DNA from 4 places in the Bacillus capparidis genome. Region 2 is predicted to be linked to each of the others. Evidence: predicted binding sites of a transcription regulator. Region 2 holds the regulator's gene; each other region holds the start of a gene.
The links. Region 2 encodes Rex, which represses fermentation and respiration genes when NADH is low (regulators of the CRP and FNR family bind a similar motif). Its sites were predicted from a motif close to TTGTGAAATATTTCACAA; they were not measured.
Positions count from the first base shown of each region.

Region 1: the regulator Rex is predicted to act here: its motif matches at 1,361-1,378, upstream of nirB (nitrite reductase large subunit NirB).
Region 3: the regulator Rex is predicted to act here: its motif matches at 1,523-1,540, upstream of JOC74_RS20715 (helical membrane plugin domain-containing protein).
Region 4: the regulator Rex is predicted to act here: its motif matches at 1,986-2,003, upstream of yumC (ferredoxin--NADP reductase 2).

Region 1 covers NZ_JAFDST010000001.1:770,427-773,603, reverse strand. The annotation lists gene nasC (assimilatory nitrate reductase catalytic subunit NasC) at 1-1,243, shown strand, start outside; gene nirB (nitrite reductase large subunit NirB) at 1,426-3,177, shown strand, end outside.
Region 2 covers NZ_JAFDST010000004.1:380,499-383,675, reverse strand. The annotation lists gene JOC74_RS17505 (ABC-F family ATP-binding cassette domain-containing protein) at 1-703, opposite strand, end outside; gene moaC (cyclic pyranopterin monophosphate synthase MoaC) at 845-1,333, shown strand; gene JOC74_RS17495 (redox-sensing transcriptional repressor Rex) at 1,358-2,008, shown strand; gene JOC74_RS17490 (DUF4305 domain-containing protein) at 2,073-2,264, opposite strand; gene JOC74_RS17485 (CPBP family intramembrane glutamic endopeptidase) at 2,261-2,974, opposite strand.
Region 3 covers NZ_JAFDST010000007.1:30,641-33,817, reverse strand. The annotation lists gene JOC74_RS20720 (NAD(P)/FAD-dependent oxidoreductase) at 1-979, opposite strand, end outside; gene JOC74_RS20715 (helical membrane plugin domain-containing protein) at 1,019-1,441, opposite strand; gene JOC74_RS20710 (TetR/AcrR family transcriptional regulator) at 1,785-2,429, opposite strand; gene JOC74_RS20705 (ABC transporter permease) at 2,498-3,177, opposite strand, start outside.
Region 4 covers NZ_JAFDST010000002.1:120,094-123,270, reverse strand. The annotation lists gene JOC74_RS07685 (HesB/IscA family protein) at 1-299, shown strand, start outside; gene JOC74_RS07680 (hypothetical protein) at 541-744, shown strand; gene yumC (ferredoxin--NADP reductase 2) at 788-1,786, opposite strand; gene JOC74_RS07670 (NAD(P)/FAD-dependent oxidoreductase) at 2,099-3,177, shown strand, end outside.

The DNA.
Region 1 (3,177 bases), on a different contig from region 2:
TATGTTTGGCAAAGAAGAGAGCGGCATGATTTTTACTGCAAGGGGAGTGGAGCAGCAAACAAACGGCTCGATTACCGTTCGCAACTTCCTGAATATTCTCATCGCTACCGGCAAAATCGGCAAACCGAATTGCGGGTACGGGGCAATTACAGGTCAAGGTAATGGCCAGGGAGCTAGAGAGCATGGACAAAAAGCGGACCAGCTTCCAGGATACCGCTTGATTGAAAATGAAGAACACAGGGAGCATATCGCAAGAGTGTGGGGAATTAATAAAGAGGATCTCCCGAGAAAAGGTGTTTCCGCATACGAGATGATGGAAAAAGTCCACAACGGGGAAATCAAGGCGATGCTGCTAATGTGTTCGAATCCAGTTGTGTCAGCTCCTAACGCAAATTTTATTAAAGAAGCAATAGAAAAGCTATCTTTCTTTGTAGCTGTTGATCTATTTATTTCAGAAACGGCAAAGTTAGCCGATTTAATATTGCCTGCCTCCTCATATCTGGAGGATGAAGGGACGATGACCAATCTGGAAGGAAGAGTCACTTTACGGGAAGCGAGTATGCCTACTCCAGGAGAAGCAAAGCATGACTGGCAAATTATTTGTGATATTGCGCACGTACTTGGCAAAGGAGACTATTTTTCCTATTCGTCTGCTGAAGAGATCTTTAATGAACTAAGGGAAGCTTCGCGCGGCGGCATTGCTGATTATTATGGGATGACGTATGACCGTCTCAGAAAGGAAGGCGGGATTTTGTGGCCGTGTCCTGACACCGCCCATCCAGGGACGACGAGATTATTTGAAGAAGCATTTCCCCGCCCGGATGGAAAAGCGGAAATGGTTGCTGTCTCAAATCATTCAGAAGTTCCGAAAGAAATGCCAGATGAAAGATATCCGTTATATCTAACTTCAGGAAGAATCATGTCTCATTACCAAACTGGGGTACAAACAAGAAAAAGCTCGGCGCTCGCTGCAAGAAATTTTGAATCGTTTATGGAAATCCATCCGGAAACAGCAGCTAAATATCGGATTCAAGACAATATGTTAACAAAAATTGAGTCGGCAAAAGGAAGTATTATTGTCCGAAGCAAATGGTCAAATACGATTCGAAAAGATACCGTATTTGTGCCGTTTCATTGGTCTGATATACAAAATGTCAATCTACTAGTATCAGATCAGCTGGACCCAACTTGTAAAATGCCTGGATTTAAAGTATGCGCAGTAAAAGTAAGCCCCAAAGCCTAAGTAATTGACGATAGAGATGGTCATCAGTTTTTTTGCTAGATATGCTAACATAAAATTTCAATAAAGCGTCGAAACCTTGTTAGATAATATCCCTAAAAAATCAACATTTATGTCTTATTGTGATATATTTTACAAAAACCTAAGTTGCATACCAAGTAGACTTTCTAAAGGAGGCGCATCAATTGAGAAAGAAAAAGTTAGTTCTAGTTGGAAATGGCATGGCAGGTATTCGCGCAATTGAAGAGGTTTTAACAGGTTCAAAGGATGAGTTTGAGATTACGATATTTGGAAGTGAGAAGCATCCAAATTACAATAGAATTTTGTTATCGAAAGTTTTACAAGGAGATACGGACATAACTGACATCACATTAAACGACTGGGATTGGTACGAACAAAATCGTATTCAACTGTATACCGGTGAAACAGTGATCAAGGTTGATTCAGAGAAAAAAGAAGTACTTACGGATGCCGGAAGGACAGAAGCTTATGATGAGTTAATTCTTGCCACTGGATCGCTGCCTTTTATCCTGCCGATTCAAGGAGCGGATAAACAAGGGGTGACGGCCTTTCGAGACATTCAGGATACTGATGAAATGCTCGAAGCCTCCAAAACTTATAAAAAAGCTGCAGTGATTGGCGGCGGATTGTTAGGGCTGGAAGCGGCAAGAGGACTTTTAAATTTAGGCATGGAAGTCACCGTCATTCACAATTCTTCCTTTTTAATGAATCGCCAACTGGATGCAACGGCAGGAAGACTTTTACAAAGTGAATTAGAAAAACAAGGGATGAAATTCTTGATGGAAAAAGATACGAAAGCCGTTCTTGGAGGTGATCGGGCAGAAGGCCTATCATTTAAAGACGGCACTTCCATCCAAGCCGATTTAGTCGTTATGGCTGTAGGGATTCGTCCGAACTGTCATTTGGCAAAAGAAAGCGGCATTTCCACTAATCGCGGTGTGATTGTCAATGATTTCATGCAAACTGACCTTCCTAATATATATGCAGTTGGAGAATGTGTAGAGCATGACGGCAACACTTACGGACTCGTTGCACCTTTATATGAACAGGCGAAAGTTTTAGCAAATTTTATCTGCGGTAATGAAACAAAACCTTATCGCGGATCCGTTGTTTCAACGCAACTGAAGGTTTCTGGTGTTGAAGTATTTTCTGCTGGTGACTTTTTAGAAGGACAAGACAAAAAGGCGATAAAAATATTTGATGAACAAGACGGAATATATAAAAAAATTGTGCTAAAGGAAAATCAAATCGTCGGAGCAGTCCTTTTTGGCGACAGCAGCGAAGGCAGCCGGTTATTTTCTATGATTCAAAAACAGGCTGATATTTCGAATACAGAGAAGGTGTCGATTTTACAGCCTATTGGTGAAGAAGCCGGGGAAAGTTTGGTTGCCAGTATGACTGACGAAGAAATTGTGTGCGGCTGTAACGGTGTGTCAAAAGGAGCTATAGTCCAGGCCATTCAGCAGCAAGGCTGTTCTACAGTTAATGAAATAAAGGCTTGTACAAATGCATCTCGATCATGTGGCGGCTGTAAAGGGTTAGTTGCAGATGTTCTGCAGCACACAATGGGAGAAGATTTTGATGCTGCTTCACAAAAAGAAGCGATTTGTGGCTGTACGACTTTGTCGAGAGAAGAAGTTGTTGAACAGATAAAAGAAAAAGGCCTAACCCATGTTAGGGAAGTGATGAATGTTCTGGGTTGGAGTGAAGAGGAAGGCTGTTCTAAATGCCGTCCTGCCCTGAACTACTATTTAGGGATGGTCAATCCTACGAACTATGAGGATGAGAGAGAATCCCGTTTTGTTAATGAGAGAATGCATGCGAATATTCAAAAAGATGGAACCTATTCCGTCGTTCCGCGAATGTACGGCGGCGTAACCAATTCAAAAGATTTGCGCCGTATTGCCGATGTTGTG
Region 2 (3,177 bases):
TACGTGAGAGCTCGTAAACCTGAGTTACGACTTTATCCAGAAAGTAGCGGTCATGGGAAACAATCAGTATCGCTCCGTTGTAAGATTGCAAGTAATGCTCAAGCCATGTTAATGTATCGATATCCAAGTGGTTGGTCGGCTCATCAAGAATTAATAGATCCGGACTGCTTAGCAAGAGCTTTCCAAGCTTAAGCCGGGTTTTTTGACCCCCGCTTAAGCTTTGTATCTTTGTTCCCTGATCAAAATCAGCAAAGCCTAAGCCGTGCAAGACGGACCTGACATCCGCTTCATACTGGTAGCCGCCCCGTTCTTTAAAATCATGCTGCAGCCGGTCGTAGGTTTTCATAAGCTGATCTAACTCTTGAGGCTGAACCGATGCCATTCTTTCTTCAAGAGACCGCATTTCTTTTTCCATGTCCTGAAGATGGCTGAAAACGGACAGCAATTCTTCTTGCAGCGTTCGTTCCGATTGAAGATCGGTATGCTGAGCCAGGTAGCCGAGAGATAAATCCTTTGGTTTAATAATTTCTCCCTTTTCATATCCAAGCTGACCTGCGATAATTTTTAGCAAGGTGGATTTTCCTGCTCCGTTCCTTCCGACGATCGCTATACGGTCTGAGGATTTAACCTCCAGTTTGATATTGGATAGAATTGGTTCTGCTCCGAACGATTTATATAATTGGTTGACTTGTAATACAATCATGATGATTCACCTCTGTTAGTTTTAGTGTAGCTTATTGTGCAAAGAGCGGCAAACAATACGGCAATAAGATCAAAGAAACTATCCAGAAAAAAAGACAGATTGAAGAAAATAGTGTATGATCTTTTTAAGGAGAGTTTTACTATGAATAAATTCACTCATTTTAATGACCAAGGCAGAGCCAAGATGGTCGATATTAGCGAGAAAAGCGATTCTGTCCGTACGGCGATCGCAGTATCAAGCGTTCAAATGAATCAGGAAGTATATGATAAAATCGTCAGGCAGGAAATTGGAAAAGGAGATGTCCTTTCCGTAGCACAAATTGCCGGCATTATGGCCGCAAAACAAACGTCGACTATTATTCCCATGTGTCATCCGATTCCCTTAAAAGGAGTAGACATCTCTTTTAGCTGGAGCAATGACGAAGAGAATCATGAATTAATGATTCAAGCAATGGTAAAAACAAAGGGAAGTACGGGGGTAGAAATGGAAGCGCTAACTTCCGCGTCCGTTTGCGCTCTCACCGTCTATGATATGTGTAAGGCGATAGACAAGGGGATGATTATTGGCCCAACCTATCTAATGAAAAAAACAGGAGGGAAGAGCGGCGATTTTTCAAGGGGTAAAATCTAGAGAATCAACGATGGAGGATCGCAAATGAATATGGATCAATCAAAAATTCCCCAAGCGACAGCAAAGCGTCTGCCGCTGTATTATCGTTTTTTAAAAAATTTGCATGCCTCTGGGAAGCAGCGAGTATCTTCAGCAGAGCTTAGTGATGCAGTAAAAGTAGATTCAGCGACGATTCGCCGGGACTTCTCATATTTTGGAGCGCTCGGCAAAAAAGGCTATGGGTATAACGTCAATTACCTGCTTTCTTTTTTCAGCAAAACGCTGAATCAGGATGAAATGACGAGCGTAGCCTTAATCGGAGTAGGAAATTTGGGTACTGCTTTTCTTCATTATAATTTTATCAAAAACAATAATACGAAAATTTCGATGGCTTTTGATATCAGTGAAAACAAAATAGGTACAGATGTAGGCGGAGTGCCCGTCTATGATTTAGATGAGCTTGAGAGCCGTTTTCCGGCTGACATTCCCGTTGCGATTTTAACTGTACCAGCGCAAGCTGCTCAATCGATAACCGATCGTCTAGTTAAATTGGGTATCAAGGGAATTCTTAATTTCACACCGGCCCGTTTGAATGTGCCGGGACACATTCGCATTCATCATATAGACTTGGCAGTAGAGCTTCAATCATTGGTTTATTTCTTAAAGCATTATTCCACAGAAGAAAAAATGGTTTAAGATTGTTGTCATTTCGGCAGTCCGGAAAATAGAAAAAGACGTCTCATGAGCGAGACGTCTTTTTCTATTTCTTTGCTTTTCTGAGCTGGTTCGAAAATGCAAACATTTTTATAGCCGTGTAGATATTATAAGCGGCTAGTATCATGAGTAGGAAGCTGTGGAAGGACCACATGTTTTCAGGAGATACAGCCGCAAAGTAGATGAATATGATTCCTACAATTAGATAGATGGCACCCCATGCTGCAGGACTTCTCATGAAAAGAAACCACCTATGATCAACTGCATTTTCTCGAGCTCTTTTTGCAATTCGAGTATGCGATCATAATTGAGCTGAAGTATCACGACAAACGTGTTCATCGAAATATGGGCGATAATCGGCACTATTATCCGTTTTGTCCTTACATATAAAAAGGCAAAGGCAAACCCCATAGCAGTATAAAGAAGAATATGGGTGAAATCCATGTGCACGACCGCAAAAATAACCGAACTGATTAAACCAGCAAAGAAAAAGTTCATTTTTTTATACAGCGAGCCGAAGATAATTTTCCTGAAAATAATTTCTTCTAAAATCGGGCCGAAAATAGAGGAAACAACGATTACTAATGGAAGTGATTTAATAAGCGCTAAAATGGCCTCAGTATTTTCAGAACCCGGATCAATTCTAAAAATATACATTTCGATGGTAGCGGCTATGATCTGCGAGAAATATGCAAGAAAAATACCGCCAATCGCCCATCCGATTGATGCACCGACCGATGCCTTCGATTTATTGCGAAGCGTTGTTTTGGGTGCTGTTCGCAAAATCAATAAAACGACGATCAGGCAGATTGTAAAGCTGGAAATGGTCCAGATGCCCGCTGCTTCAGTTTGCTCATAGCCCATTGCAAAAAGAAGAGGCAAACCAATAATTGATGAAAGATGCATCAAGACGTATGTGAGAATGATGAACCAATATTGTTTATTCAAAGACTCGGAACTCCTTTTCTAAATAGGTCGGGTGGAACTTCATATTATTGTATCATAAACAGTGAAAATATTCGGTTACAAAGGGTTTCCGAAGAAAACTGTCGATACATGTAAGCGTGAAAAAAATTTAATCATTATACTTGAAATTGCTTGAGAGTTTCTATATTATATTAACTGTGTTAGCACTCATTAGTGTTGAGTGC
Region 3 (3,177 bases), on a different contig from region 2:
CGTAAAGGTTGTAGCCGATCAGCTCGCCCATTTGCCATGCAATTTGCGCAGTTGGCGGGAATGGACGTCCGTCAGCGCCAAAGTACACTGCGCTGTCGCCAGCAACGAATACATCTTCGTGAGAAGTGGACTGTAGAAAATCGTTAACAGTGGCACGGCCGCGGTTAACTTCTAGGCCAGACTCGCCGACTAGCGGATTCCCTTGAACTCCACCGGTCCAAACAAACGTATTTGTTTTAATTTTTTGTCCGTCTTTTAGGTCAACAACGTTTCCTTCAACATTTGTTACAGGAAGGCCTGTTAAGAATTCGACGCCGCGTTTTTCCAAGCTTTCTGTAGCACGTACAATTAGATCATCTGGCAATACTGGAAGGATCTTCGGACCAGCCTCAACTAATTTTAGTTTGATTTCCTTAGGATTTACACCGTAGCTTTTTGCAAGCTTCGGCATAATATCGGCAAGCTCGCCGACTAATTCGACGCCTGTTAATCCGCCGCCCCCGATTAGAATTGTAGCATCTGCTTCATTTTTTGTTTTTGAATATTCGCGAATGCGATCTTCCACATGCTGATAAACTTTATTCGCATCAGCTGCAGATTTTAATACGAGGCTGTTTTCTTCAAGCCCTGGAATGCCAAAGTAAGCTGTTACACTTCCAAGACCAACAACAAGGGCATCGTAAGACAAAGTTGAACCGTCTGAAAGAGCAACCTCTTTATTATCAACAGAGAAGGATTTGACCTCAGCAATTTTTAAGTCAATGTCTTTACCTTTGAAAAGCTTCGTTAAAGGCATAGCCACTGCTTGTTCAGATACGTTGCCAGCTGCAAGGCGGTGCAGCTCAGTAATAATTTGATGAGTCGGATACTTATTAACTACTGTTACTTTCGCTTCTTCTTTGCTGTAATGATCGCGAACTGATAAAGCAGATAGGACTCCGCCGTAACCAGCGCCTAAAATTACAATATGTTTTGACATCGTGCATCCTCCGTCCTTATTTCTAATATAATTTCTATATTATTTTTGGTTTTCACGCTCTGACATAATTTGCATATAGCTTTGGGCAAAACGGAAAAGCTTCTGTGCTTGCGGATCTTTCATCATACGCAGCAACCCGAAAATCCCGATTATTTCTTTGCTTTCGTCTGCACGGTCTTTTGCTTCAATTGCAGTTGCAGCAACTTCTTTCGCAGTTTCTTTAACAGGGTCGAGCATTTCAGTAATTGCACTAACAGTATCATTCTTCAAAACATCATCCGAAGCGACGGATTGTGCAAAATCATAAGACTTTGTCAAAATATTTACTAACTCTGTAAGCTTTGGAAGCTGGTCAACCAATATAGTCAATGACTCTTGAACTTCAGGTTTAAGCAGCTGATCAAGTAAATCACGTTGGCCTTGACTAACAGATACGGTTGTTTGATCGGTTGTTTCTGGCATATCCAATTCTCCTTTACATTAAGAAATAGGCTATTTTTGAAGGGGATTTTTCACCTTGTCTATCTCACTCATGAAATAAGATTGTGAATTTATGCACAAACATATGCAGAAATAAACATTCAGACTTAAATTTAATTAAGTAATGAGATAAACAGTCTTCCCCTCTAAAAATGCAAACTCAAGAATTTTTTATTTTACTTTTATATGTTAACACTTTTTGAACGAATTGTTTAGTTTCGTTAACAAAAATAGTACATTTATTTTTTCATGGAGGATTTTCTACCCACTAATTTCATAAATCTATCAAAATCTAACAAGAATTATTGGTCAGAGAGCGAAATCATCACTCTTTTCTAATTCCCCTCATCACAAACTGAACTGTTCGTTCAATTTCTTCTTTTTCATCCATTTCAATTCCAGCTATAAAACGTGCGGCAACCAATCCCATGATTGATGACACTATGAGCCTGATGATGGTGTCTGCAGGTAGTTCTACGAGTTCGCCTTTTTCTACTGCAGCCTCAACTTTTTGCTTAAAAGGGTGGTAGACATGTTCAGAAAATAATTTTTTAAAATGAGATTGCAGCTCTTCATGGAAGAAAACCTCCTGTATAAAGATCTTAATGACAGGGAAATTAGCTTTGACAAAATCAAATCTGTTCGAAATGATCTCGCGGACAAATTCTTCAAAGGATTGATAGCTTTGCTCAAAAACTTCTTTCTTGAAGCTTTTCGCAAATGTAGGTGTAATCATTTTAGCAATCGGCATGACTATCGACATCAATAAATCCTTTTTCGTTTTATAGTGCCTGAAAATTGTCCCCTCGGCGACTCCTGCTTTTTTAGCTATTTCACTTGTTGAAGTGGCTGCAAACCCTTTTTCGGAAAATGTTTCAATTGCTGCAATCAGGATTTTTTTCTGCTTGTCACTCATTTTTATTTCTTCATCACTGTTATTCAAAAACTCTTCCAACGAAAAACGAGCCATTTTTCTACTCCTTCTTGAATCATAATTTCATTATAGTTAACGAAAAGGAGGATCACAAGCTGATCGAATTACAACCGTCTGTATTTTTTTAAAGTGAAGATATTCAGCAGGGCAAATGCTGTGATAAAACCAATGAGAACGAACAGATCGGTTTGGATCTGTGGAAATCCCTGTCCTTTTAGCATGACTGCTTTTAGCGCATCTGCTCCATAATACAGCGGCATCACAAAGCTTACGGATTCCAGCCAAGACGGCAGTCCATCTAACGGAAACAAGCCTGAAAAAAATACTTGCGGAACAATGACAAGCGGAATAAACTGAATCAGCTGCAGCTCATTGTTTGCAAATGTAGATAAAAAGGTTCCTAGAGTTAAAGCTGTTAAAGATAGAAGAATGGTAATGATAAGAATAAGGCCAATCGATCCGGAGTTGTATAAATTCAAGATTTGGATCGCGAACCAAGTAATTACGATCGATTGCAAAACCGTAAATAGCCCAAATCCGATACTGTAGCCTGCAACGATTTCATATCGTTTTAATGGAGTGGCCAGAATTCGTTCCAGCGTTCCTTTTGTTCGTTCTCGTAAAAAGGAGATCCCCGCCACTAAAAAGACGAAAAAGAAAATAAATAATCCGACAAGCACAGGTCCTGTATAGTCAAAGCTTGAAAGCTCATCATCGCTATAGGCATAGTCCACAGACACGGTATCTGATTGTCCTTTAGGCTGCTGAATTCTTTGCAATGTGC
Region 4 (3,177 bases), on a different contig from region 2:
ATGAAGAAGAAAATGCTTTTTTGAGAGTCGGAGTCAAAGGAGGAGGCTGCAGCGGACTTTCCTACGGCATGGGCTTTGAACACGAAAAAAATGAAAATGATACAAAATTTGATCAACACGGGATCACTGTTCTTGTCGACAATGAGAGCATGGACATCATGACCGGAACAATTATTGATTACAAACAATCGATGATGGGCGGCGGATTCACCATCGACAATCCAAATGCGATCGCTTCCTGTGGATGTGGCTCCTCATTCAGGACGGCGAAAAACGAAGGTACACCGGAAGAGTGTTAGGTTCTTAGCAGGTTGCTGGCAGCTAAGAAGGGGCAAATCAAATAAACTCATGTCTTTTAATGCGCTTCTTGACGTATAACGTAAGAGGCGCTTCGACTTTTTCCTCAATACTTGATCTTGCTTGAAATATAAGAGCAGGTTGATTAACATGAGACAAGGTATACATTGATAAGATGATCTCGATCTGTACGTATGCAGTCGAGGCGTCTGTCGTACGCTGACACCGAAATGAGGTAAACCAATGGAAGAAAAAATAAACTGCAGAAAATGCAATGCCTTGATCCCATATCGCTCATCCGTTTGTCCGGAATGCGGCTGTGAGAATCCTCTCCCGAAACCGGAAAAAATCAAGGATCGTATCATTTTGATTGTAGCAAGTATTGTAGTTATATTGCTGATCGCAATGATTCTTGGAGTACTTAATGCATATATAGGCATTTTTTAGACAAAACAGAAAGAGAACCGGTTGTTAGCCGGTTCTTTTCGTATTACTTATTATCAAAAAGGCTTGTGCTGTGAAGCGGCTGTACGCGCGCTTTCGGATCCATATAGGCTTTGGCATTATTAACGGCAGTTGGCGCTTCGCCAAAACCGCTAGCAATGAGTTTCACCTTTCCTTCGTAAGTGCAAATATCACCAGCCGCATAGATGCCATCAATATTGGTTTTCATCGTGCTGTCCACAACAATAGAATTCTTTTCAATATTTAAGCCCCAGCTCTTAATTGGACCGAGGGAAGAGATAAATCCAAAGTTACAAATGACATCATCTACATCAAGAACTTCCTTGCGTTCTCCTTTCACCTCTTCAATCACTAGCTGTTCGATCGTATCAGTGCCAACGATTTCAGAAGGAACAAACGGAGTAAGCACGTTCACTTTGCTATTGTGCAGGTTTTCTACACTATGCTCATGAGCACGGAATTTATCGCGTCTGTGAATAATTGATACCTCTTTTGCAATAGGTTCAAGCATAAGCGCCCAATCAACTGCAGAATCACCACCGCCCAAAACGGCTACTCGACGGCCGGCAAACTTGTTCATGTCATCTACGAAGTAATGCAGATTTGTTTTTTCAAATTGCTCTGCATTTTCCAGCTCTAATTTACGTGGTTTGAACGCACCGTTTCCAGCTGTAATGATAATGGTTTTTGTATAGTGGGTTTCTTCGTTCGTCACTAGCTTGAACACACCGTCTGCTTGCTTTTCCACAGTTTCTACCGCTTGATCCAAGCACACTGTTTGCTCGAATTTCTCCATTTGTTCCTTTAAGTTGTTAACGAGATTCTGGGCACTGATTTTAGGAAAGCCTGCTACATCATATATATATTTTTCGGGATAAAGCGCAGATAGCTGTCCGCCAAGCTGAGGCAAGCTTTCGATAATTTTAACGCTTGCCTGCCTCATTCCGCCATAAAACGCGGTAAATAGGCCGACCGGTCCTCCCCCGATAATTGTAATGTCATATATCTTTGTATCTTCACGCATGAAAAAAGCCTCCTGTAATTGATAATTATTCTTAATAATAACACATAGAGCTTTTAAAGACTACAGAGATAACTATTGGAAGCACTTAAAAAGCTGGGAATCACAGTGTTTAAATGATCTTGATAATCGAAACAGAAATGGATATGATGGAAAGGTAGCTGTATACTAATTTCTCATAATAATCATTGCACAATTTTTAAAGTGAAGTTTTTAACAAAGTTTTCATCCTAATTATTCATAAAATATTATTAAGTCGTGGAAGATATAAGTAATCAAAACATCTAGACAATAAATTACGTAAAGGTGGATGTGATCCCTTTGAAAAAACCCAAAGTTGTGGTATTAGGTGCCGGTTACGGCGGATTAATGACTGTTACACGCCTGACAAAGCATGTAGGTGTAAATGAAGCGGAAATTACTTTGGTTAATAAACACAATTACCATTATGAAACAACATGGCTCCATGAAGCGTGTGCTGGTACGCTTCATCACGATCGGTGCCGTTATGAAATTAAAAGCGTAATCAATACTTCCCGGATCAATTTTGTGCAGGATACGGTAACCGGAATCAATATCAACGAAAAGAAAGTAACCTTATCAAACGGAGAGCTTGAGTATGATTACCTTGTGATTGCTCTTGGAGCTATGCCTGAAACCTTTGGAATTGCGGGTTTAAAAGAATACGCTTTCTCTATTTCAAATATTAACGGCGCAAGGCAGCTTCGTGAGCATATTGAATATCAATTCGCCACTTTCAACAATGACGCAGAAAAAAAGAAAGAGCGATTATCCATTATTGTAGGAGGAGCAGGTTTTACAGGAATTGAATTTTTAGGAGAGCTTTGCAATCGTGTTCCAGAGCTCTGCCGAGAATACGATATTGACCAAAAAAATGTCCGAATCATTTGCGTTGAAGCAGCTCCTACAGTTCTTCCTGGTTTTGATCCAGGCCTTGTTGATTATGCAGTTAACTATTTAGAAGGCAAAGGGGTAGAATTTAAAATTGGAACGGCGATTAAAGAATGCACCCCGGATGGAATTATCGTCAGCAAAGATGATAAGCAGGAAGAAATTAAAGCTGGCACAGTCGTCTGGGCTGCCGGAGTCCGCGGGAACAGTATTGTGGAAGAGGCAGGGTTTGAAAATAACCGTGGCCGTGTGAAGGTAAACCCTCATCTTCTTGTCGAGGGGCACGATGACGTATTCATTATTGGGGATTGCTCTTTAATTATAAATGAAGAAAATAACCGGCCATATCCGCCAACGGCCCAAATTGCTATGCAGCAAGGGGTGACTTGCGCAAAAAATATTGGAAGGCTGATTCGCGGCCAAGACAATCTGGAGGAATTTACGCCGGATATTAAGGGAACCGTTGCATCGTTAGGCGAACA